Regions from separate parts of the Streptomyces sp. NPDC003023 genome, predicted to be linked through region 1. Evidence: riboswitches for the same ligand, from Rfam matches in the RefSeq annotation. Region 1 holds a riboswitch; each other region holds the start of a gene.
What was found. A riboswitch is a leader RNA that binds a small molecule or an ion and turns the genes downstream of it on or off. The one in region 1 is predicted to bind cyclic di-AMP.

Region 1 (5,817 bases):
GCCAGATCTCGGAGTACGCGGAGTACGCGGAGTACCGTCCCGAGCACGAGGCGGCAGCCGAGAGCGACTCCGAACCCCCGCAGGACGGCGCCGAGTCCGATCATGACGCACTGACCCGGACCATGGACGCCGTACCGGTCGTGCCCGCCACCCCCGTCGTTCCCCGGCCGGTTCGCCGCGCCGGCGGAAGCCGTGGCCGCCGCCGTACACCGGCCAGGCGCTCGGCGCTCCTCACCGTCGCCGTGCCCTCCGCCTGCGTGATGGGCGTCGCAGGTGTCGCCGCCGCGTCGGTCAGCGGCCTCGGCAGCGAGCCGCAGGACGACAAGAGCAACGTGGCGGCCCCCGACCCCGCTTCCGTGAAGCCGGTCGAGGCGAACAACGCCATGGACACCCAGCTCGCCGCGCTCAGCGCCGACGCCCGTGACTTCGGCGACCGCGCCTCCCGCACCCAGGAACGCATCGATCTCAAGGCGCGTCAGGCCGCGGAGAAGAAGAAGCGCGAGGAGGAGGCCGCCCGCCGTGAGGCGCTGCGCCCCAAGTTCATGCTGCCGGTGAAGCTGCACCAGCTCAGCGCGCGCTACGGTCAGTCCGGCGTCAACTGGATGTCACTGCACACCGGTATCGACTTCCCCGTCCAGTACGGCACCGAGGTCATGGCGGCGACGGACGGCACCGTCCGCACCCAGTGGAACGGCGCCTACGGCAACATGGCCATCGTGACCGCGGCCGACGGCACGGAGACCTGGTACTGCCACCTGAGCAGCACCAAGATCCGCTCGGGTACGGTCAAGGCCGGTGACGTGATCGCCTACTCGGGCAACTCCGGCAACTCCACGGGCCCGCACCTGCACTTCGAGGTCCGGCCCGGCGGCGGCGCGGCCATCGACCCGCTGCCCTGGCTTCGCAGCCACGGCCTCGACCCCACGTAGCCTGCCGAGCGGCAGGCAGCAGAAGTCCTACCGACGTGAGCCGGCCCCCGAAGGGGCCGGCTTTCGCCGTCAGAGCTTCTCGACCGGGGCGTACCGCAGCAGCAGCCGCTTGGGCTTCTCGTCCCCGAAGTCGATCGTCGCCTGGGCCTCGGAGCCCATGCCCTTCACCTCGACCACGGTGCCCAGACCGAACTGGTCGTGGGTGACCCGGTCGCCCACCACCAGGGAGATCACCGGCTTGTCGCTCGTACGCCGCGTGGCGAAGCCCGAGGCACCGCCGCGCGAGCGGGACGAGGAGAGCGAGGACGCGATCTTGGACGTCGGCCCGGCGGGCGCGGCCATCGGGCCCGTGCGCTTCCAGGTCAGGTGCTGACCGGGGATCTCCTCGAGGAAGCGCGACGGCGGGTTGTACGAGGGCTGGCCCCATGCGCTGCGCATCGACGAGCGGGTCAGATAGAGCCGTTCGCGGGCGCGGGTGATGCCGACGTAGGCCAGGCGCCGCTCCTCCTCGAGCTCCTTGGTCTGTCCGAGCGCCCGCATGTGCGGGAAGACGCCGTCCTCCATGCCGGTGAGGAACACGACGGGGAATTCGAGGCCCTTGGCGGTGTGCAGTGTCATCAGCGTGATGACACCGGTTCCCTCCGCGTCCTCGTCGGGGATCTGGTCGGAGTCGGCGACGAGCGCGACCTTCTCCAGGAACTCCGCGAGCGTGCCCGTGCCCTCCTCCTCACCGCGGTCCTGCTCGAACTCGAGCGCCACGGCAGCCAGTTCCTGGAGGTTCTCGATACGGGTCTCGTCCTGCGGGTCCGTGGACGCCTGCAGCTCGGCGAGGTAGCCCGTCCGCTCCAGAACCGCCTCGAGCACGACCGCGGGGCCGGCACCCGAGTCGACGATGGTGCGCAGCTCTTCCATCAGCACGTTGAACCGCTTGACCGCGTTCGCCGAGCGGGCCGCCATGCCGTACGCCTCGTCGACGCGCCGCAGGGCCTGCGGGAAGGTGATCCTCTCCCGGAGTGCGAGCGCGTCGATCATCGCCTCCGCGCGCTCGCCGATGCCGCGTTTGGGCACGTTCAGGATGCGGCGCAGCGGGACGTTGTCCTCGGGGTTGGCGAGAACGCGCAGGTAGGCCAGCACATCGCGGACCTCCTTGCGCTCGTAGAAGCGGACACCGCCGACGACCTTGTAGGGCAGGCCGACGCGGATGAAGATCTCCTCGAACACGCGCGACTGGGCGTTCGTGCGGTAGAAGACGGCGACGTCACCGGCTTTCGCCTCGCCCTGGTCGGTGAGCCGGTCGATCTCGTCGGCGACGAACTGGGCCTCGTCGTGCTCGGTGTCCGCGACGTAGCCGGTGATCTGCGCGCCCTCGCCCGCGTTCGTCCACAGGTTCTTGGGGCGGCGGGACTCGTTGCGCTCGATGACGGCGTTGGCGGCCGACAGGATCGTCTGGGTGGAGCGGTAGTTCTGCTCCAGCAGGATCGTGGTGGCGTCCGGGTAGTCCTCCTCGAACTGGAGGATGTTGCGGATGGTCGCGCCGCGGAAGGCGTAGATCGACTGGTCGGCGTCACCGACGACGCACAGCTCGGCCGGGTCCAGGTCCTCGTAACCCGTGCCCACCAGCTCGCGCACGAGCGTGTACTGGGCGTGGTTGGTGTCCTGGTACTCGTCGACGAGGACGTGCCGGAAGCGGCGCCGGTAGTGCTCGGCGACGTCCGGGAACGCCTGGAGCAGATGGACCGTCGTCATGATGATGTCGTCGAAGTCCAGGGCGTTGGCCTCGCGCAGCCTCGCCTGGTACATCCGGTACGCCTCGGCCAGCGTCTTCTCGAACCCTCCCCCGGAGCCGCCGGCCCCGAGAGCCTGGTCGGCGTAGGTCTCCTCGTCGATCAGCTCGTTCTTCAGGTTGGAGATCTTGGCACTGAAGGACTTCGGGGGGAACTTCTTCGGGTCCAGGTCGAGATCACGGCAGACCAGCGACATCAGCCGCTTCGAGTCGGCCGCGTCGTAGATCGAGAACGACGAGGTGAAGCCCAGCTTCTTCGACTCGCGCCGCAGGATGCGCACGCACGCGCTGTGGAAGGTCATGACCCACATCGCGTTCGCACGGGGACCCACCAGCTGCTCGACGCGCTCCTTCATCTCGCCGGCGGCCTTGTTGGTGAAGGTGATCGCCAGTATCTGGCCGGGGTGGACGTGGCGGGTCCCCAGCAGGTGGGCGATACGGTGCGTGAGCACCCGGGTCTTGCCGGAGCCGGCCCCGGCCACGATGAGCAACGGTGACCCTGTGTGCACGACGGCGGCACGCTGCTGCTCGTTCAGCCCCTCCAGCAGCGCGGCCGGGTCCACGACGGGGCGCGGCGCGCCGTCCCGGTAGTAGCCGTCACGGGCCGGAGGCACGTCGAACGCACCCTGGAAGAGGTCGTCCGGAAGCTGCTCCGGTGCCGATTCCTCGGGGGGCGGCGGGGGCTCGTCCGCGTCGGGCCGGAGGTCCGCCAGGAAGCTGTCGTCAAAGAGGCTGCTCATCGCTTAACGAGTCTAGGCGGCCGGACCGACAATCCGTGGCCGCACCGGGACACCCGTGGGCGGGCCACGGTACGTGACGGGACGAATCCACCAGGCGACCGGCTGCCGCTCGCGGGCCGCCCACGGAAAAAGGTCACGAAAATGTATCGGACATATCGAACATCAACCTTCACAGCAGATACACGAGTTGGCTAGCGTGCTCGACCAGGCGGCCCGTACCCCTCCCGGCGAACCACGTCGAGACGGGCGGCCTGCGCCGAATCCGGCCTCCCTCCAACGGAGTTCGGAACCGGGGACCCACCATGCAGAACCGGGGTGAATCGGACCGCGCTCAGCGAGGTCCGTAGGGCGTCTTCCGTTCGCCCGAACCCGACAGCTAACCCGGTAGGCGGTCCACGGAAGAAGGAGATGCCGGCCTTGGCGTCGCATCGCAGGACCCGCAGCCGAACCGCAAAGCCCTCCCCCGCCGTCGGGTTCACCACGGCAGCCCTAGCGGGTGTGACTCTGCTCTCGTCACAGAGCGCCACCGCCGCGCCCGCCGAGCCGAAGCCCAGCATCGAAGAGGTGCAGAAGAAGGTCGACGACCTGTACCGGCAGGCGGGCAGCGCCACGCAGGAGTTCAACAAGGCCAAGGAAGCCACCGCCGAGAAGCGCCAGGAGGTGGACCGGCTGCTGGACGAGACGGCCAAGCGCGCCGAGCAGCTGAACGAGACCCGTCGCGCCCTCGGCAGCTACGCCGCCGCCCAGTACCGCACCGGCTCCGTCACGCCCACCGCGGCACTGATGTTCGCGGACAGTCCGCAGGCGTACTTCGACCAGACGCAGTTGATGGACCGGATGACGGACCAGCAGCGCACCGCCGTCACCGCGTACGAGACGGAGCGGGCGGCGGCCGCCAAGCAGCGTGCGGAGGCGACGAAGCGCCTCGAGTCCCTCACGGCCTCCCAGGAGGCGCTGCGCACCAGCAAGCAGACCGTGCAGGCCAAGCTCGCGGAGGCACGCACCCTGCTGTCGAAGCTGACGGCGGAGGAGAAGGCCCGGCTCGCCGCGATCGAGCGGAAGAAGGAGGAGGAGGCCCGCCGCAAGGCCGAGGAGAAGGCCGAGGCGGAGGCCCGCGCCAGGGCGGAGGCCGAGCGGCAGCGTCAGGAGCGCGAGACCACTCCCGAAACGGGCACCACGCAGCCGGGCACCGGCACCGGCACGGACGACGGCACGTACGCCGCCAAGGCCGACAAGGTCCTCGCGTTCGCCCGCGCCCAGATCGGCAAGCCGTACGTCTGGGGCGCGACGGGGCCCAGCTCCTACGACTGCTCCGGCCTCACCCAGGCCGCGTGGAAGGCGGCGGGCGTGGACCTGCCGCGCACCACCTGGGACCAGGTGAAGGTCGGCACCCGCGTCCAGACGGCTGAGCTGCTCCCCGGCGACCTGGTGTTCTTCTACGACGACATCAGCCACGTCGGCATCTACATCGGCGACGGCAAAATGATCCACGCCCCCAAGCCGGGTGCGAACGTCCGCGAGGAGTCGATCTACTACATGCCGATCTACGGCAGCGTCCGCCCCGCCTGACCCGGACGTCACGGTGCCCGGGCGGCTCGACCGCCCGGGCACCGTCATGCCCGGACGCCGTCATGCCCGGACGCCGTCATGCCCGGGCGGCGGTCAGGTCCAGAGCGTCGCAATGAAGATGTTGACCACCGTCAGACCGCCCACCGCGCCGAACAGCGCCTTGTCGATCTTCTCCTCGTCCCGCTTGACGTACACCAGGCCGAGGATCACCACCAGGACCGCCAGCTTGACGCCGATCTTGAGGTTGTTCACCGTCTGGTCGTCCGCCTGGTTCAGCCCCACCAGCACCATGCCCGTGAGCAGCATGGTCAGCGCACCGTGCAGCATCGCGGGGCTGAAGCGGGCCGTGCCCTCGCCCATCGCCTTCATCTGGGTCAGGAACCCGCCCAGCAGCGAGGCGATGCCGATGATGTGCAGTGCGACGAAGACATTGATCAGTACGTCCATGGCCGGAGCCTAACCCTCCCCATATCACCGCCTGTTGGGCAGGTGGGTCGGTTCGGCCGGATCGGTCGGACCCCGGCGCCGATGCGGCCCCGCGACGCCGGACGACCGTTCACCAACCGTTCCCGAATGTCCAACTTCGGTGATTCACGGTCCTTCTGCCCCGGCCTCGTGACCGCGAGGTTTAGCGTCCTGCCCCAGGTGGCCGAATCCCCACCCGCCGTTGTGCAGCCGGACGGCACTCGGCCGCCACCGCCGGGAGATCCGGCGGCGGGCCGCTCCCCTGTGCGGCCCGCCGCCGGACACGCACAAGCCGCGGCGGCAGGGACGACGGAAGGACGTGGAAGCCCTC
Region 2 (5,817 bases), on a different contig from region 1:
GATCCAGCCGGACTTCCTCACCCTCGCCGCCCAGCGGCTGAGGCCCGGCGCGATCCTGCACTGCGCGACCGACTGGGAGCCGTACGCCGAGCAGATGCTCGAAGTGCTCTCGGCACATCCGGACTTCGAGAACACCGTGGAGGGCGGCGGTTTCGCACCACGTCCCGCCTTCCGCCCGCTGACCCGGTTCGAGGGGCAGGGACTCGACAAGGGCCACAAGGTCCACGACCTGCTGTTCAGCCGGACCCGGCCGCAGGCGTGACGCGAGCGACCGGACGCCGTGAGCCGTCGCCCGGCGTGCCCACGGCATTTCCCGTGCCGTCGCCGGTTGTCAGTGTGCCTGGTTAGGGTCGACGGGTGTCAGACTCGTCCGCGCAGCAGCCACCGGCGCACGGCCCGCATCACCCGTCCGGCCCGCATCACCTGTCCGGCCCGGACGGCCCGGGCGGCCCGGACGGCCCCGGCGTGCCGCCGCATCCGGTGCTTCCCGCACGCGAGCAGCGGCATGTCGACGCGCTCCTCACCGAGGTGCCGGAGCCGACGCGCCGGCGCTACCGGGCCCGGGCCGTCTCGAGGCTGCGGCACAGCAGGGCGGTCCGCGCGGGTGTGGTGATCACCCTGCTCGCCCTGTGCGGCCTGGTGATCCTGGTGCTGGTGCGCGAACAGACCGGCAACCACGGGTTCCTGGTCGGCCTCGCTCTCGCCACGCTGCCGGTCCCGTTGCTCCTGGCGGCGTTCCGCTGGCTCGACCGGGTCGAGCCGGGACCCTGGCGGAACCTGCTCTTCGCCTTCGCGTGGGGTGCGTGCGCCGCGGCACTGATCGCGATCATCGCGAACACGTTCGCGACCCGCTGGATAGCCACGGCGACCGCCGACCCGGCATCCGCCGACACACTCGGGGCGACGGTCGTCGCACCGATCGTCGAGGAGAGCGCGAAGGCCGCCGCGATACTGCTCCTTTTCATGTTCCGCAGAAGAGACTTCACCGGAATCGTGGACGGCGTGGTGGTCGCCGGTTTCACCGCGACCGGCTTCGCCTTCACCGAGAACATCCTCTACCTGGGCAGCGCGTTCGACGAGGACCAGACGATCGGCACGTCGGGCTTCGCCTCCGTGACCGCCGCGACCTTCTTCGTGCGCATAGTGATGTCGCCGTTCGCCCATCCGCTCTTCACCGTGCTGACAGGCATCGGTTTCGGCTTGGCGGCGCTCGGCTCGCGCCGCCACCGGCGGCTGCGGCGTACCGGTCTGCCGCTGCTGGGCCTGGCGCTCGCGATGGGCGTGCACGCGCTGTGGAACGGCTCGGCATCGATGCTCGGCCCGTGGGGTTTCTACGCCGTGTACGGGGCGTTCATGGTCCCGGTCTTCGGCCTGCTCACCTGGCTGACGATATGGACCCGGCAGCGCGAGCTGCGCACGATATCCGACCAGTTGCCCGCGTACGCCGCGGCGGGCTGGATGTCCCCGGCGGAACCTCGTGCCCTGTCGTCGATGCGGGCCCGCACGATGGCGCGCGACTTCGCCCGTCGCACGTACGGCCCCGCCGCCGGGCACGCGGTGTCGGAGTACGAGGCGTTCGCGACCTCGCTGGCCTTCCTGCGTCACCGGGCCCGTCGCGGCGCGGCCGAGCCGGACTTCGTGGCGCGGGAGCAGGAGTTGCTGCACCATCTCTGGCAGCGCAGGGAGGTGGCGGGGCCCTCGCTGGACTACGCGGCCCGGATGACCAGCAGGATCCCCGCGCCGGCGCCGTACCGCGACTACGACGGCTGGAACCCGTACCGCCGCTGAGCGCCGCACGACCTGACCGGCCTGCCGACCGCACGACCCGACCGGCTGCCGACCGCACGACCCGACCGGACGGCCCGACCGGACGGCCTGCCGACCCGACCGGTGGCGGACAGTCCGACAGCCCCGACGCGGGGGGTGGGCGTCGTGGCTGCCGGAGACAACGGGACCGCCCGGCACGGGGAAGAGTGCTGCTTCCCCCGTACCGGGCAGGGATCAGACGGTGAGGCCCTTGCCGCGCAGCCACGCCATCGGGTCGATGCCGGATCCGCCCGGCGTGTGCACCTCGAGGTGCAGGTGCGGCCCGGTGACGTTGCCGGTGGCGCCGACGCGCCCGATCGTCTCGCCGGTGGTCACGGTCTGGCCGGCACTCGCCGTCATCGACGACAGGTGGGCGTACAGGACCTCGGTGCCGTCGTCGAGCTCGAGGACGATCCGGTAGCCGTAGGAGCCGGACCAGCCGGCCGACTTGACCGTGCCGCCGTGCACGGCCTTGACCGGGGTTCCCGTCGGCGCGGCGAAGTCCAGGCCGGTGTGCTGGCCGGAGGACCACATCGAGCCGGACTCTCCGTACGTGGAGGTGATCGTGTACGAGGAGGTGGGCAGGGCGAAGCTCTTCGCGAGCTCGGCGAGACGCTCGGCCTCCGCCTTGGCCCGCGCGGCCTCCTCCGCCTTCCGCTTCTCCTCCGCGGCCTTGGCCTCCGCCGCGCTCTGCTGCTTCTCCGCTGCGGACGCGGCCTGTTCCGCGGCGAGCTTCTCCGCGGCTGCCCTGGCCTCCGCGTCCGCCTCGGCCTGCTGCTGCTCCGCCTGCTGAAGGATGCGCGCGCGAAGCGCCTCGCCCGCGCCGACAGCCCCGGCGGATTCGTCGCCACCGTCGGCGACGGTGGTCGCGGCCGTGAGCGGCGCGGTGTTCGCGAGCTCTGCCGCGTCGGAGTCGTCCGCGAGCAGAGAGCCGACGCCGGGAAGGGACTTGGCGTCGGGAAGACTGTCCGTGATCGCGTCGGGAAGGGAGATGGAGACGGCCGGCTTGTCCTGCGCGGTGGCTATGCCGCCCGCGCCGACAGCGGCGATCACGCCGACGCCGAGCACTGTGGAGCTGCGGGCGAGTCCGCCGCGCTGCTTGATGACACGGTGCCGACCGCGCACCGGGCGGATGGATTCCTCGGTGGGATTCCATTCCTCCAGGGTCCGCTCGGGGGCGTCGGCGCCGAAGCGTTCGGACGCGAAGCGGACCTCGGGGGCAGGCATGTTGGACGCCACGAAGGCGTTCTCCTTTCCTTCCTTCTCGCCTACCGGGTTAGCTGACGGGTTCGGAGCAGGAAGGTCTCCTACGGGCGCCTCGACCGCGAACTGCGCGGCAGAGGTGACCGATTCACCCCAATTGGTGGTTCCCCGGTTCCCTTGCGGGATTCGGCGCGTGCGCGCGGCGCCGCCTCTTACGACGACTTGGACGACCGCGCTGCGTTATCGAACGTTAATAGAAGGCGGTGCCCGATTCCAAGCTCTTCCGATTGATCATTAACGATTCCGGGCGGGACTTAACCGGACAGACGCGGGCGGAACCGGGCGACTTGATCAAACGTCAGCGGGCATCGAGTTTCTGATGTTGTGTCAGTTGTTATGCGCAGGGGTGCCCTCCGACTACGGAACGTGCACACCGTCCCGCGCCACTCGAGCACTGGAACCGATTCAGCCGCCGGCCCCCGGCTCCGGAGGGACCACCGGCACCGTCGTGCGCCGTTCCGGCTGCCCCTTCGCGGGGCGGCCGACCGCCAGCAGCGCCATGTCGTCGTTCGATCCGCCGCCGGTGTACCGGCGTACGTCGTCGACCAGTGCGTCCAGCAGGTCCCCCGGCCCGGGGAAGAGACGACCGCCCAGCCGTGCGACGGGGTCGTAGAAGTCCCCGTGGTCGTCCCGCGCCTCCGTGACCCCGTCCGTGAAGAGCAGCAGCGTCGCCCCGTCGGGCAGCGGGTACTCCTGGGCGCGGTCCGGCCATCCCGCCAACTCGCCCATCCCGAGCGGCAGTGCGGCCTGGGAGGGCTCCAGCACGTCCAGGCTCCCGTCGGCGTGCAGCACCAGCGGCTCGGGGTGGCCGCGGTTCACCAGCCGCACCAGAGGAGTGCCACGGGGAATCTCACCCAGCACGGCGGTGGTGAACCCCTCGACGGCGTCGAGGCCCTCCCGCCGCGTGCCCTCCCGTCCGAGTGCGCGCTCCAGCCGCTGGGCCACGCCCTCGAGCGAACGCTCCTGCTCCGCGGCCTCACGGAACGCGCCGATCAGCACGGCGACGGTCCCCACCGCGTCCAGCCCCTTGCCCCGTACGTCGCCGACGATGAGACGCACACCGTAGGGCGTGTCCTGCACCGCGAACAGGTCTCCGCCGATGAACGCGCCCGCCTGTGCCGCCTCGTAACGGGCGGCGATGTGCAGGCCGCCGATCCGGTCGACCGGCGTGGGCAGCACGGCACGCTGGGCGGTCTCCGCGATCACCCGGGCGGAGGCGAGCCGTTCACCGCTGCGGCGTACGACGTTGTTGATGAGCAGCGCGAGGACCGCGACCGTGATCACGGTGGTCGTCTCCGTCAGAGCCGTGATCTCGGCGAAGCTCCGGTTGATGGCGTGCATACCGGTGACGGCCAGGAGAGCGGCGACACCGGTGAGCAGGGTCGCCACCCAGGAGACGATCGGTGCCGCGAGGAGCGGGGCGGCGGCGAAAAGCGGCACCGCGGTGAAGCGGGTCGGAGTCATGAGGTCGAAGACCACTCCGCCGACGATCATCGCCGGGGGCAGCGCGCACATGTACCAGGGGGCTCGACGGGAGCCGCCCTGGTCTCGCCACTCCTGTCCCAAAGGTGATCTCCTGCCGGGTCCGCTGACGGCTGCGGACAGTACCGCGCCCTCCCCAGGCTGAGCGTCGGCGCGCCGAGCAGCGACTCCCCGTCGTCCAACCGGGCGAACACCGCGAAACCCCGAGGAACCGTGCCGGGAAACGGCACCGGCCCGGTGGGCGATCATTCGGATCGCCCACCGGGCCGGTGTCATCAGTAGCGGGGACAGGATTTGAACCTGCGACCTCTGGGTTATGAGCCCAGCGAGCTACCGAGCTGCTCCACCCCGCGTCGGTGAACACAACCTTACGCCATCCGGAGCAAGATCCACTCCACATTTCCGTCCCGCCCCGCCGGCCGGTCGCATCGGCCTGGTTCCGTCCGTCGGATCCGGCGCCTCTCCCGGCAGTGCCGGGCTCGGCCTCACCGTCCTCGGCAGGTGAACGCGAACTCCCCCGACTGCTCCTGCCCCAGCGGTTCAGGAAGGGCACCGGTACGCGCAATGATGGGGGCCACTTCAGGTGAGCTACGGAAGGACACTTTCGTGATCAACGGGGCCGACGGGGCCGACTACGAGGACATGCGCCCCGATCGAAGGGAACAGGCGGAGGCGTTCGACGCCATCGGCGACCGCTACGACGAGGCCTTCCCCCACAAGGAAGGACAGGTCTTTGCCGGTGAGTGGCTGGCCGGGACGCTGCCTGCCGGATCACGGGTGCTGGACCTCGGCTGCGGAACAGGCGTTCCGACCGCGCGCCAGATGACGGATGCCGGATTCCAGGTCGTGGGCGTCGACCTGTCGGGCGGCATGGTGAAACTCGCCCGGGAGAACGTCCCCGAGGCGACCTTCCACCAGCTGGACGTCTCGGACCTCGCCCCCGGCGGCCCGGTGGACCTGGGCCGCTTCGACGCGGTCGCGGCCTTCTTCTCCCTGCTCATGCTTCCCCGCGCCGAGATCCCCCAGGCGCTGCGGACGGTCCACCATCTGCTGGAACCCGGTGGCCTGTTCATCCTCTCGATGGTCGAGGCGGACGTCGACAACCGCCCGATCCCCTTCCTCGGCAACACGATCCGGGTGTCCGGTTACCTCCGCGAGGAGCTGCGCAGGCTTGTCGCGGAGCACTTCGAGATCGTCAAGGAGTCGTCCTACATATACGCCCCGGCGATCAGCGACGTGCCGCCCGAGGAGCAGGTCTTCCTCAAC
Region 3 (5,817 bases), on a different contig from region 1:
GGACCGCCCTGCCGGACGCGGACCGGCCCGCATCGCCCTTCTGCGGCGCGCCGGAGGAAGCTCCGTGCGGCGGGACGCCGCCCGCCCGCTCCGGGAGCACGGAAGGTTCCCCGGCCGACGGCTGGGTGCCGCCCGGCACCGCGCGGTCCCCCGCACGTGCGGAGTCCTCGGCGGCGTCCGCACGCGACGGGTCCGCGAAGCCGGACGCGCCTTCGGGCGACGAACCGGACGGGCCCGACGGGCCGGACCCGCCGCCGGGCGAGGGCCGCGGAGCCGTACTGGAGGCTGCCGCGAGCGCTTCGGCCAGGGCGCCCATCTCGACGTGGACCACCGCCACCGGCTTCGCCGGCGCCCTGGCCGCCGCGTCCCGCAGAGCCGTGGCGAGGACCTCTCCGTCTCCCGACTCCGTCACGCCGTTCTCCCCGACCCATGGGATCGCCGTCACCACCACCGCGTCGCAGGCGTCGTCCACCAGCGCCTGCGCGAGCGCGGCGCGGAAGTCCGCGGGCGTGGCCGCCGTCGTGAGGTCGCGCGGTGGAAGCGGGCGCAGGCCCTCCGTCAGGCAGGCGTCATAGGTGAGCAGTCCCAGGGACTCGGAGTTGCCGAGGATCGCGACCCGCGGCCCGCTCGGCAGGGGCTGCCCCGCCAGCATCAGACCCGCGTCGACGAGCTCCGTGACGGTGTCGACGCGGATGACGCCCGCCTGGCGCAGCAGCGCGCCGACCGTCGCGTCCGGGATGCGGGTGAACGGCACGGCGTGCCCCGGCGGCGCACTGCCGCTGTGCCGCGCGCCCTTGACCACCACGACCGGCTTGACCGCGGCCGTGCGCCGCGCGAGCCGGGTGAACTTGCGCGGGTTGCCGATCGACTCGAGGTACATGAGGACGACATCGGTCTGCGGGTCCTCGTGCCAGTACTGCAGGAAGTCGTTGCCGGAGACGTCGGCGCGGTTCCCGGACGAGATGAAGGAGGACACGCCCGCGCCACGCCGGTGGAGCCCGGACAGCAGCGCGATGCCGATCGCGCCGGACTGGGTGAACAGACTGATCCGTCCGGGAGCCGGTGCCTGTGGCGCCAGAGAGGCGTTGAGCCGGACGGTGTCGGAGGTGCTGATGATCCCGAAGGAGTTCGGCCCGATGATCCGCATCCCGTACGAACGGGCGTGCCGTACAAGTTCGCGCTGGCGTTCCCGTCCGGCGGGGCCGCTCTCCGCATACCCGGCGCTGAGCACCACAAGGCCCTGGACGCCGTGCTCGCCGCAGTCGGCGACGACGTCGGGCACCCGTTCGGCCGGTACGGCGACGATCGCCAGGTCGACGGGCTCTTCGATGTCGGCGACCGTGCGGACCGCGGGCACGCCGTCGATCTCGCCGCGTCCTTCCGGGAACGCGCGGTTCACCGCGTACACCCGGCCCGTGAAACCTGCTCCCAGGAGGTTGCGCAGGGCCGTGCGGCCGACGCCGCCGGGCAGCCGGCCGGTTCCGACGACGGCCACGGAGCCCGGCGCGAGCAGGCGCTGGACCGAGCGGGCCTCCGCGCGCTGCTCGCGGCCGCGCTGCACGGCGACGGACTCCTCGGTCGGTTCGAGGTCGAGGGTCAGATGGACGGATCCGTCCTCGAAGCTGCGCTTCTGGGTGTACCCGGCGTCCCGGAACACCTTGATCATCTTGTTGTTGGCGGGCAGCACCTCCGCGGCGAACCGCCGGATGCCGCGCTCGCGGGCGACCGCCGCGATGTGCTCGAGGAGGGCGGAGGCGACGCCGCGCCCGTGGTGGGCGTCCTGGACGAGGAAGGCGACCTCGGCCTCGTCGGCGGGGGCGCTCGCGGGCCGCCCCTGCGCGTTGATCCGGTCGTAGCGGACGGTGGCGATGAACTCGCCGCCCACCGTGACCGCGAGACCGACCCGGTCCACGTAGTCGTGGTGTGTGAACCGGTGGACGTCCTTGTCACTGAGCCGCGGATAGGGGGCGAAGAAGCGGTAGTACTTCGACTCGTCGGAGACCTGCTCGTAGAAGCTGACCAGCCGGTCGGCGTCCTCCGTGGTGATGGGCCTGATCCGGGCGGTGCCGCCGTCGCGCAGCACCACGTCTGCTTCCCAGTGAGCGGGGTAGGCGTGCTCCTGCGAGGTCTGCATGAGGAAAGCCTACGGCGCGCCCACGGGTCGCGGAGGCTGTTGCCGACGGGCAGTCTGAGGAGGCGTACGGGCGGTCCGCCCCTTGCGGGAACCGGCGAGGAGCGCCTGCCGGACCCCGCCGGGGGCGCCCGCCGCACCCGTCGAGGAGCAGTGGTCGAAGCCGACGGGGAGCACGCCGGGACACATGAGAGACTGGTCTAGACAACCACTGAGACTTGAAGGGCAACACCATGGCTGAGCGCCGCGTCAATGTCGGCTGGGCCGAGGGCCTTCACGCCCGCCCCGCGTCCATCTTCGTCCGCGCCGCGACGGCTGCCGGCGTCCCCGTGACGATCGCCAAGGCCGACGGCAACCCGGTCAACGCGGCCTCCATGCTCGCCGTGCTCGGCCTGGGCGCTCAGGGCGGCGAGGAGATCGTCCTCGCTTCCGACGCCGACGGTGCCGAGGCCGCTCTGGACCGCCTCGCCAAGCTGGTGACCGACGGTCTCGAGGAGCTCCCCGAGACCGTCTGAGCGAAGCGGGCCGTTGCCCGCCCTCTTTCGCGACCGAGCCGCGGTGCCCCGAATTCGGAGCACCGCGGTTCCGCTTTCCAGGAATCCGAAAACGGCGAGAGAAACAGAAAAGGGCCCATCAAAGCACGCCCTCTTTTGTATACGCCTCCTGTTAATTCCGGCCGCTCGCGGTGTTTACGTCATGTTGCGAAGTCCTCACCAGCACGCGGCGCCGCAGCCGGTGCGCGCCGGCGGAACGCTCCGCGTGCAGGGCGGTCAGCGTGCGCGCCCGCTCCGCGTCCCCGCGCGCCACGGCGTCGACGATCGCACCGTGCTCGGCCCACGCCTCGACCGGCGTGACCGACTGCTCCACCGCGTACATCCAGGCGATCTTGTGCCGCAGCTGGGTGAGCAGCGCGGTGAGCCCCGGGCTGCCGCAGGACTGGGCGAGCGTCTCGTGGAACCAGCCGCCGAGGGACCGCAGATCCTCGCCCTGACCCCGGCGCGCCCGCTCCTGACCCAGCCTGACCAGGCCGCGGAGCACCTTGAGGTGCGCCTCCGTACGGCGCTGCGCCGCCCGCGCCGCCCCCAGCGGCTCCAGCAGCATGCGGACCTCCAGGAGGTCGGCGGCCTCCCGCTCTGTGGGCTCGGCGACACAGGCGCCCGCGTGCCGGCGGGTCACGACGAACCCCTCGGACTCGAGGGTGCGCAGAGCCTCGCGCACCGGGACGCGGGAGACTCCGTAGCGCCGGGCCAACTGCTCCTCCGTGAGCCGGCCGCCGCACTCGAAGACACCGGAGACGATGTCGTCGCGGATCGCCGTGCATACCGAGCGCGCGGGAATACGCATGACCGAACCTCCGTCCTGATCCGAGCAAAACGCAGCCGATTGACGCGTGTTCCCGTGACTCTATTGCAGTTCCCGCGGTTTCCCGAAGGCAGCCGGAAATTCATGGGGATCTCTCGGCCACGACCGCGATCACGGAACGGCGGAAACGGATCGGAATGCGCCGAAGGTCCCCGGCGTGAACGCCGGGGACCTTCGCAAGACGTGTTCGCGGGCGTCAGACGTTGACGCCGTGGGAGCGCAGGTACGCGACCGGGTCGATGTCGGAGCCGTACTCGGCGGTGGTCCTGGCCTCGAAGTGCAGGTGCGGTCCGGTCGAGTTGCCGGTCGAGCCGGAGAGACCGATCTGCCGGCCGGGCGTGACCTGCTGACCGACGACGACGCTGATGGACGACAGGTGACCGTACTGGGTGTAGGTACCGTCGTTCATGCGGATCACCACGTTGTTGCCGTACGCGCCGCCCCAGCCGGCCTCCACGACGGTTCCGGAGCCGACGGCCACGACGGAACTGCCGGAGGCGGCACGGAAGTCGACGCCGGAGTGGCTGCCGGAGGACCACAGCGCACCGCCGGCCCGGTAGCCGGTGGTCACGAAGGAACCGGCGACGGGGAGCTGGAAGGAGTTCAGCCGCTTGCGCTCGGCCTCGCGGGCCGCGCGCTCCTTGGCCTCGCGGAGCTCCTTGGCGCGGGCTTCCGCCTTGCGCCTGGCCTCCGCCTTGGCCTCTGCCTCGGCCTTCGCCCGGGCTCGCGCCTTGGCAGCGGCCTCCTCCGCCTCCCGCTTCTGGGTGGCGGCCTGGTCGGCTATCTCGTCGGCGAGCGACCCCATGGAGATGATCTGGGTGAGACCGGTGTCCTCCACGGAGAGGGCTTCGGTGTCGGCGGCGAGCGCCGGGGAGGCGAGGGTTCCGATGACGCCGGTGGTGGCGAGGGCGGCGACGCCGGCCAGGTTCGCGCTCCTGCGCGTCAGGCGGCTCGGGGCACGATGCTTCCCGGTGGCACGGGTGAACGCCATGAAGGGGCTGGTCCTTTCCTTCCTTCTCGCCTACCGGGTTAGCTGACGGGTTCGGAGCAGGAAGGTCTCCTACGGATGCCTCCGGGCGAAGGCGTCCGATTCACCCCAGGGACTGAGTGGGTCCCCGGCTCCCCAGGCTCGCGCCTGACGGGGACTCGGCGATGACTGTCCGATGCCGCGGGCGCGACGATCTCCAGGCGGACAGCCGGACCGACGCTAGGCATCGGCATCGCCGATCGCCAAACGGACAGGCCGTTTTGTAGCGCATGCCACAGGGCAGACACACCATCTCCACCACGAAACGGACATAACGCAGAACCCCGGCAAACGATTCGAAGCCGGGGTCCTGTTTGTGTGTTGCGTACCGTTCTGTACCGCCGGTTGCCGGGGCAGTCGGCGGACGGCTCTCAATCAGCCCGTGACAACGGTCACTTCACCGATACCGAGCGCCTTGACCGGCTCCTCGATCTGTGACGCGTCGCCGACCAGGACCGTCACCAGACGGTCGACGGGGAAGGCGTTGACGGCCGCCGCCGTGGCCTCCACCGTGCCCGTCTCCGCAAGCCGTACGTACAACTGGGCCTGGTAGTCGTCCGGGAGGTGCTGCTCGACCTGGTCGGCCAGCGTGGCGGCGACGGACGCCGCGGTCTCGTACTTCAGCGGAGCGACGCCCACGAGGTTCTGCACGGCGACGTCACGCTCGGCGTCGTCGAGTCCCTCGGCCGCGAGCGTGCGCAGCACCTTCCACAGGTCGTCGAGCGCCGGGCCGGTGTTGGGCGTGTCCACGGAACCGCTGATGGCCAGCATCGAGGCGCCCGAGCCGTCCGGCGCGGAACGCAGCACCTGACCGAAGGCGCGCACACCGTAGGTGTAGCCCTTCTCCTCCCGCAGCACCCGGTCGAGGCGCGAGGTGAGAGTGCCGCCGAGGCAGTACGTACCGAGCACCTGGGCCGGCCAGACGCGGTCGTGGCGGTCCGCCCCGATACGGCCGATGAGCAGCTGCGTCTGCACCGCCCCCGGGCGGTCCACGATGACCACCCGGCCGGTGTCGTCGGCGCTGATCGCCGGCACGGGGCGCGGGTCCGCCTTGTCGCCCGTCCAGGTGCCGAGCGTGTCGCCGAGGACGGCGTCGAGGTCGACACCGGTGAGGTCTCCGACGACCACCGCGGTCGCGGTCGCGGGGCGCACATGTGCCTCGAAGAAGGCGCGTACGGCGGCCGCGTCGATCCGGGCCACCGTCTCCTCTGTGCCCTGCCGCGGACGCGAGACCCGCAGCGAGGCCGGGAAGAGCTCCTTGGAGAGCTGCTTGGCGGCCCGGCGGCCCGGGTTGGCC
Region 4 (5,817 bases), on a different contig from region 1:
GTCGCGGACGCCGGCGACGAACTCGTCGCGGTTCTCGGCGTCACGGGACGCGGACGTGGCCACGAAGCGGAGGCGGTGCGCGCCGTGCTCCTTGATCGCGGCGGCGTACTCGCGGCAGGCCGCGAACGTCCGCTCGAGTGCCTCAGGGGCGAGGCGGCCGGTACGGTCCACGTCCTGCCCGAGGCGGACGATGGTCATCCGGCGGTCGAGGTCGACGAGCTTCCCCGTGGCGGGGTCGACGTCGGCGACGAGCAGGCGGATGGAGTTGGTGCCGCAGTCGATGGCGGCGACGCGGGTCATTCGGCGTCCTTCCCCGGTGCGCACGGCGACACGCACGGCCCCTTGGCCCACCACTGCGGCAGCATCGCGATCGCCTCGTCGCCCAGCGGGTTCACGCCGGGTCCGGCCGCCAGCGAATGGCCGACCAGGACGTGCAGGCACTTCACCCGGTCCGGCATGCCGCCCGCGCTGGGGAAGCCCTCCAGCACCTCGATGGCGTCACGGCGGGCGATGTAGTCCTCGTGGGCGGCCCGGTAGGCGGCGGCCAGTTCCGGGTCGGCGGCCAGGCGCTCGGTCATCTCCTTCATGACGCCGTTCGCCTCGAGCGTGCCGATCGCGGAGGCCGCCCGCGGGCACGTCAGGTAGTACAGCGTCGGGAACGGGGTGCCGTCGGGGAGCCGCGGTGCGGTCTCCACGACGTCGGGCTGCCCGCACGGGCAGCGGTGCGCGATCGCGCGCAGACCGCGCGGCGGCCGGCCGAGCTGCTCCTTGAACGCGGCGATGTCCGCGTCCGTCGGCTCGGTGGGTTCGGTGGTGGGAGGAGGGGTTTCCATGCCTGCCTTGTTCGCTGACTTACTTCTGCGGTTCGTCGGCGTGATCCACGCCGGTCCATACGTTGGAGTACCACGGCCGGTCGGCCGCGCCACCCTCTTCGCGCTGCTGCTCGGCGGCCTCGGAGTCGATCACGGTGTAGCCGGTCTCCCCCGGGAGCACGTAGTGCAGATGCTCGCGGGCCAGCCGCCGGATGTACATGTCGTCCTGGAGACGCGCCTTCTCGTCCTTGAGCCGCTCGACCTCCCGGCGCGCCTCGTCCATCAGACGTTCCTGCTCGGCGATGTCCGCCCGCTGGGAGACGTACTGGCGCATCGGGTAGGCGAGTGCGACGACGAGCGAGCACACGACGAGGGCGAGGAAGGCGGCACGTCCGGTGAGCCGGGAGCGGCGGGCCTGGCGGCGGTTCTGGGACCGGTAGACGCGCGCGGCGGTCTGCTCACCGAGCAGCCGCAGCCTGGTCGCGGTGGAGAACCGGTCGGCCTCCGGCCTGCGCGCCATCCTCTCGCCTCCCCTTCACATGCCTACGTCCCCGGACACGGTACGGGACCGCGGCCGGGGACGTACGTACGACAGGGCGTCAGCCGGAGATCGCCTTCGCTCAGCCCTCGTACTTGAACCGCGGGAAGGCGCTGCGGCCGGCGTACACCGCGGCGTCGTCGAGGATCTCCTCGATGCGGAGCAGCTGGTTGTACTTGGCGACGCGCTCGGAGCGGGCCGGGGCGCCGGTCTTGATCTGGCCGCAGTTGGTGGCGACGGCCAGGTCGGCGATGGTGACGTCCTCGGTCTCGCCGGAGCGGTGGGACATCATGCACTTGAAGCCGTTGCGCTGGGCGAGCTCGACGGCGTCGAGGGTCTCGGTCAGCGAACCGATCTGGTTGACCTTGACGAGCAGGGCGTTCGCGGCGCCGTCCTCGATGCCGCGGGCGAGGCGCTCCGGGTTGGTGACGAAGAGGTCGTCGCCGACGATCTGGACCTTGGTGCCCAGCTTGTCGGTCAGGACCTTCCAGCCGTCCCAGTCGTCCTCGAACAGCGGGTCCTCGATGGAGACCAGCGGGTAGGAGGCGGCGAGCTCCTCGTAGTACTCGGTCATCTCGGCGGCCGAGCGGGACTTGCCCTCGAACTCGTAACTGCCGTCCTTGTAGAACTCGGACGCGGCGACGTCGAGCGCGAGCGCGATGTCCTTGCCCGGGGCGTAGCCGGCTTCCTTGATGGCCTCGAGGATGAGGTCCAGGGCGGCGCGGTTGGAGTCGAGGTTCGGCGCGAAGCCGCCCTCGTCGCCGAGGCCGGTGGAGAGGCCCTTCTGCTTCAGGACCTTCTTGAGGGTGTGGTAGACCTCGGTGCCCCAGCGCAGGGCCTCGGAGAAGGACTCGGCGCCGATCGGCGCGATCATGAACTCCTGGATGTCCACGTTGGAGTCGGCGTGCGAGCCGCCGTTCAGGATGTTCATCATCGGAACGGGCAGCAGGTGCGCGTTCGGGCCGCCCAGGTAGCGGAAGAGCGGCAGGTCCGAGGCCTCGGCGGCGGCGTGCGCCACGGCGAGGGAGACACCGAGGATGGCGTTGGCCCCGAGGGAGGACTTGTCCGGCGTGGCGTCCAGGTCGAACATCGCCTGGTCGATCAGGCGCTGCTCGGTGGCGTCGTAGCCGACGAGCTCCGGGCCGATCTGCTCGATGACGGCGAGGACCGCCTTCTCGACACCCTTGCCCTGGTAGCGGTTCTGGTCACCGTCGCGGAGCTCGAGAGCCTCGAACGCACCGGTGGATGCGCCGGACGGAACTGCAGCACGACCCGTGCTGCCGTCGTCGAGGCCAACCTCGACCTCGACCGTGGGGTTGCCTCGGGAGTCCAGGATTTCCCGGGCTACGACGACGTCGATGGACGGCACGAGCATCTCCTTCTGGGATGTGACGCGAGAAAAGTGCAGAGGTCTGCTTGGCCTTGCGGCAAGAGCCTAACCGCCTCGGGGGCAAAGGCCGGCCGATGCCCGCCCGCTGGGACGAAAAAGGGCATCAAGACTCCCGCGGCCGGACAAACAGGGCTTTACCTACCTGCGGGTAACCGCTCTTGGGCCGTTCCGGCCCGCTACGGACCGAGCCCCGGCCCGGCGTGTACGGGGGAAGGTACGCCGGACCGGGGTGCTCGGATCCCGTTTCGCACGGGCGGGGTGACTCCGCGGCCGCCGGACCGCGGAGGGGGTGTCAGCCGAGGTGGAGCCGCTGACCCGGGTGGATCACGTCGGCGTCCTCGACGATGTCCTTGTTCAGCTCGAACAGCTTCTCCCAGCCGCCCTTGACCTTCTCGGCCTCGGCGATGCTGCTCAGGGTGTCGCCGGCCTCGACCGTGTACTCGCCGTCGCCCTTCTGGAAGGACTTCGCCTTCTTCTCCGGGGCCGGGGCCTCGGCGCGCTCGGAGCGCGTGGTGGGCGCCTCGGCACGCTTCTGGGCCGGCTGGGTGGGCTCGGCGTCGGCGGAGCCGGTGGCGGGGGTGGCGTTGGACAGGCCGACACCGCAGCTCGGCCAGGCGCCCTTGCCCTGGCCCGCCAGGACCTTCTCGGCTATCTCGATCTGCTGCGCCTTGGACGCCAGGTGGGCGTTCGAGGCGTACGCGGTGCCACCGAACGCGGCCCAGGTCGAGCTGGAGAACTGCAGGCCGCCGTAGTAGCCGTTGCCGGTGTTGATGGACCAGTTGCCGCCGGACTCGCACTGGGCGACCGCGTCCCATTCGGAGACGGTCGCGGCGGACGCGGAGCCGGCACCGAGGACCGGGGCGGCGATCGCGGCGCCGGCGACACCGGCGAGCGCGACGAGACGGGTGATCCTGGACGGGCGGCGGTGCTTGGCCTTGCCGGTGGAACGCAGCATGGAACTTCTCCTCACCGACGCCTGCGAGGTGAGCTGTCGGGTTCGGGCCGTGAGTGCCCGGCCGCGCGGTCCCGCGCGACTTAACCCCCAGCCGGTTCCGGTGCTTCGGTCTTCTCGATCCGAACGTCCGGCGCCGGCGCTTACCTTGGGTCCCCCGCTCCTGCCTTCGGCGCTCTGAGCGACGAGTGTTCCCCCCGACCGACGGCAGGATTCGGCGTATCGGTCGACGGTGCCCGCGGTGGCGAGCGGTTCAGACCGTAAACGCACCGCTCCCCGATGTTCAAAGTCGAACATCGGGGAGAAAGTACTCGAACCGGACACTCCAAGATGTCCGTTTTCGCAGGTGGGGGGCGGAGTGGCCGAATTCGCCGGGCGATTTGCTCCAGTTGAGACAAAGAGACCCTTGTCTCACTCGAACAGAACGGACATATGGCGATCAAACCACCCGCGAACTATCCCTGGTTCAGACCCAGATCGAGGCTCTGACCGGGCAGGATGAGGTCGGGGTCGGCGCCGACCGTCGCCTCGTTCGCCTCGTACAGGGCCGGCCAGCCTCCGGTCACCCCGTTCTCGGCGGCGATGTCGCACAGGTTGTCGCCGGGCTGAACGGTGTAGACACCGGGATCCGTCACCCCGTCCACCCCGGTGCGCCCGGAACTGTCACTGCGTGAGGCATGACGACCGTTGTCGCGCTCTTCGCCCGCATTGCCGGTTTCCGTCTCGTCCCCGGCCGGTGCGCCGCGGTGCCTGCCGGTGCCGTCCGTCACCTCGTCCGTCGCCTCGTCCGCAGGCGCCGTCCCCGAGGTGCCGTCGTCCGCGCCGGGAGCGGTGGGCTCGACCGGGGCGGCCGCGTCGCCATCCTTGGGCGCCGGCTCGGCGGTGGCGTCATCGGACGGCTGCGAGGCGTCCGCGTCCGGAGTGCCGGATTCGCCCGACGTGTCCGCGGTGTCGTCGGCGGTCCCGCCGTCCTCCGTGCCGGTCGGCCCGGCCGTCGGCGACGGGTCCGTCGACGGCTCGCCGGACGGCGCGTCGCTCTCCTGCGGCAGGGGGAGGATGCCGGGGTCGACACCGGTGTCCATGCCGTCGTCCTGCAGCCCCGCGAGCGGTCCGCAGGCGGGCCACGCCGCGGGCCCCTCGGCGGCGAGCACCTTCTCGGCGACCGCTATCTGCTGCGAGCGGCTCGCGAGGTCGGCGCTGGGCGCGTACGCGGTGCCGCCGTAGGCGGACCAGGTCTCCTGCGAGAACTGGAGTCCGCCGTAGAAGCCGTTGCCGAAGTCGGCGCTCCAGGCCCCTCCGCTCTCGCACTCCGCGACGCGGTCCCAGGTGCTGGCGTCCGCCGCGGATGCCGCACCCGCGCCGAGCAGCGGAATGGCGATTGCCGAACCGGTCACCCCTGCCGCGACGATGAGGGCCGGAGCCTGGCGGGGTCGGCGGTGTCGTCCGTTCCCGGAGAGCATGCGGTTGCCTTTCACGTGACAGCGGTGGACCCGTCGGCCTGCTGACGCCTGCCGAGTCGACGGTGAACGTAGTCGCATTCGAACGCGAGTCACAAGTCGATGCAGCGGAGATCACGTGAAAGTCACAGAATTGACGAGGCGTCAGTTTGTTTGGATGGTGAACTCAACGGGCAGAGTGCGCAATCCGCGCATGATGAGCCCCCCACGCCACCTCAAATCGGCCGGATCACCCGCAAGCCGCAAGTCCGGCATTCTGCGGAGCAGAGTGGCCAGCGCGGTCTGCCCCTCGAGCCTGGCGAGCGGTGCGCCGAGGCAGTAGTGGATCCCGTGCCCGTACCCCAGATGCTGGTTGTCGCTCCGTGACAGATCGAGCGTGTCCGGCGCGTCGAAGCGCTCCGGATCACGGTCGGCGGCGGCGAGCACGACGAGCACGGGATCGCCGGCCGCGATCCGCTGCCCGCCGACGGTGAGCGGCTCGGTGGCGAACCGCCAGGTCGCGAGCTCCACCGGCCCGTCGTAGCGGAGCAGTTCCTCGACACCCGTCTCCAGCAGCCCGTGCTCCCCCGCGGCCAGCGACGTCTGCAGGCGCTCACGCTGCTCCGGGTTGCGCAGCAGCGCGTAGACACCGTTGCCGATGAGATTGACGGTGGTCTCGAAGCCGGCGA

Region 2: another riboswitch for cyclic di-AMP. It lies ahead of ACFYV1_RS33175 (M23 family metallopeptidase); the one in region 1 lies ahead of ACFYV1_RS13670 (NlpC/P60 family protein).
Region 3: another riboswitch for cyclic di-AMP. It lies ahead of ACFYV1_RS00325 (M23 family metallopeptidase); the one in region 1 lies ahead of ACFYV1_RS13670 (NlpC/P60 family protein).
Region 4: another riboswitch for cyclic di-AMP. It lies ahead of ACFYV1_RS32220 (transglycosylase family protein); the one in region 1 lies ahead of ACFYV1_RS13670 (NlpC/P60 family protein).

The regions. Positions count from the first base shown of each region.
Region 1 covers NZ_JBIAPL010000003.1:413,497-419,313, forward strand. Annotated here, with positions in the region: gene ACFYV1_RS13660 (M23 family metallopeptidase) at 1-929, shown strand, start outside; gene pcrA (DNA helicase PcrA) at 999-3,452, opposite strand; cyclic di-AMP (ydaO/yuaA leader) riboswitch at 3,697-3,859, shown strand; gene ACFYV1_RS13670 (NlpC/P60 family protein) at 3,861-5,021, shown strand; gene ACFYV1_RS13675 (hypothetical protein) at 5,115-5,468, opposite strand.
Region 2 covers NZ_JBIAPL010000017.1:35,810-41,626, reverse strand. Annotated here, with positions in the region: gene trmB (tRNA (guanosine(46)-N7)-methyltransferase TrmB) at 1-262, shown strand, start outside; gene ACFYV1_RS33180 (PrsW family intramembrane metalloprotease) at 481-1,788, shown strand; gene ACFYV1_RS33175 (M23 family metallopeptidase) at 2,002-3,045, opposite strand; cyclic di-AMP (ydaO/yuaA leader) riboswitch at 3,057-3,211, opposite strand; gene ACFYV1_RS33170 (PP2C family protein-serine/threonine phosphatase) at 3,475-4,635, opposite strand; tRNA gene ACFYV1_RS33165 (tRNA-Met) at 4,831-4,904, opposite strand; gene ACFYV1_RS33160 (class I SAM-dependent DNA methyltransferase) at 5,194-5,817, shown strand, end outside.
Region 3 covers NZ_JBIAPL010000001.1:91,654-97,470, reverse strand. Annotated here, with positions in the region: gene ACFYV1_RS00340 (GNAT family N-acetyltransferase) at 1-2,134, opposite strand, end outside; gene ACFYV1_RS00335 (HPr family phosphocarrier protein) at 2,365-2,646, shown strand; gene ACFYV1_RS00330 (GntR family transcriptional regulator) at 2,798-3,475, opposite strand; gene ACFYV1_RS00325 (M23 family metallopeptidase) at 3,690-4,484, opposite strand; cyclic di-AMP (ydaO/yuaA leader) riboswitch at 4,497-4,655, opposite strand; gene ACFYV1_RS00320 (M16 family metallopeptidase) at 4,896-5,817, opposite strand, start outside.
Region 4 covers NZ_JBIAPL010000015.1:67,899-73,715, reverse strand. Annotated here, with positions in the region: gene ACFYV1_RS32240 (exopolyphosphatase) at 1-300, opposite strand, end outside; gene ACFYV1_RS32235 (DUF501 domain-containing protein) at 297-833, opposite strand; gene ACFYV1_RS32230 (septum formation initiator family protein) at 853-1,332, opposite strand; gene eno (phosphopyruvate hydratase) at 1,433-2,719, opposite strand; gene ACFYV1_RS32220 (transglycosylase family protein) at 3,033-3,695, opposite strand; cyclic di-AMP (ydaO/yuaA leader) riboswitch at 3,699-3,877, opposite strand; gene ACFYV1_RS32215 (transglycosylase family protein) at 4,148-5,086, opposite strand; gene ACFYV1_RS32210 (cytochrome P450) at 5,294-5,817, opposite strand, start outside.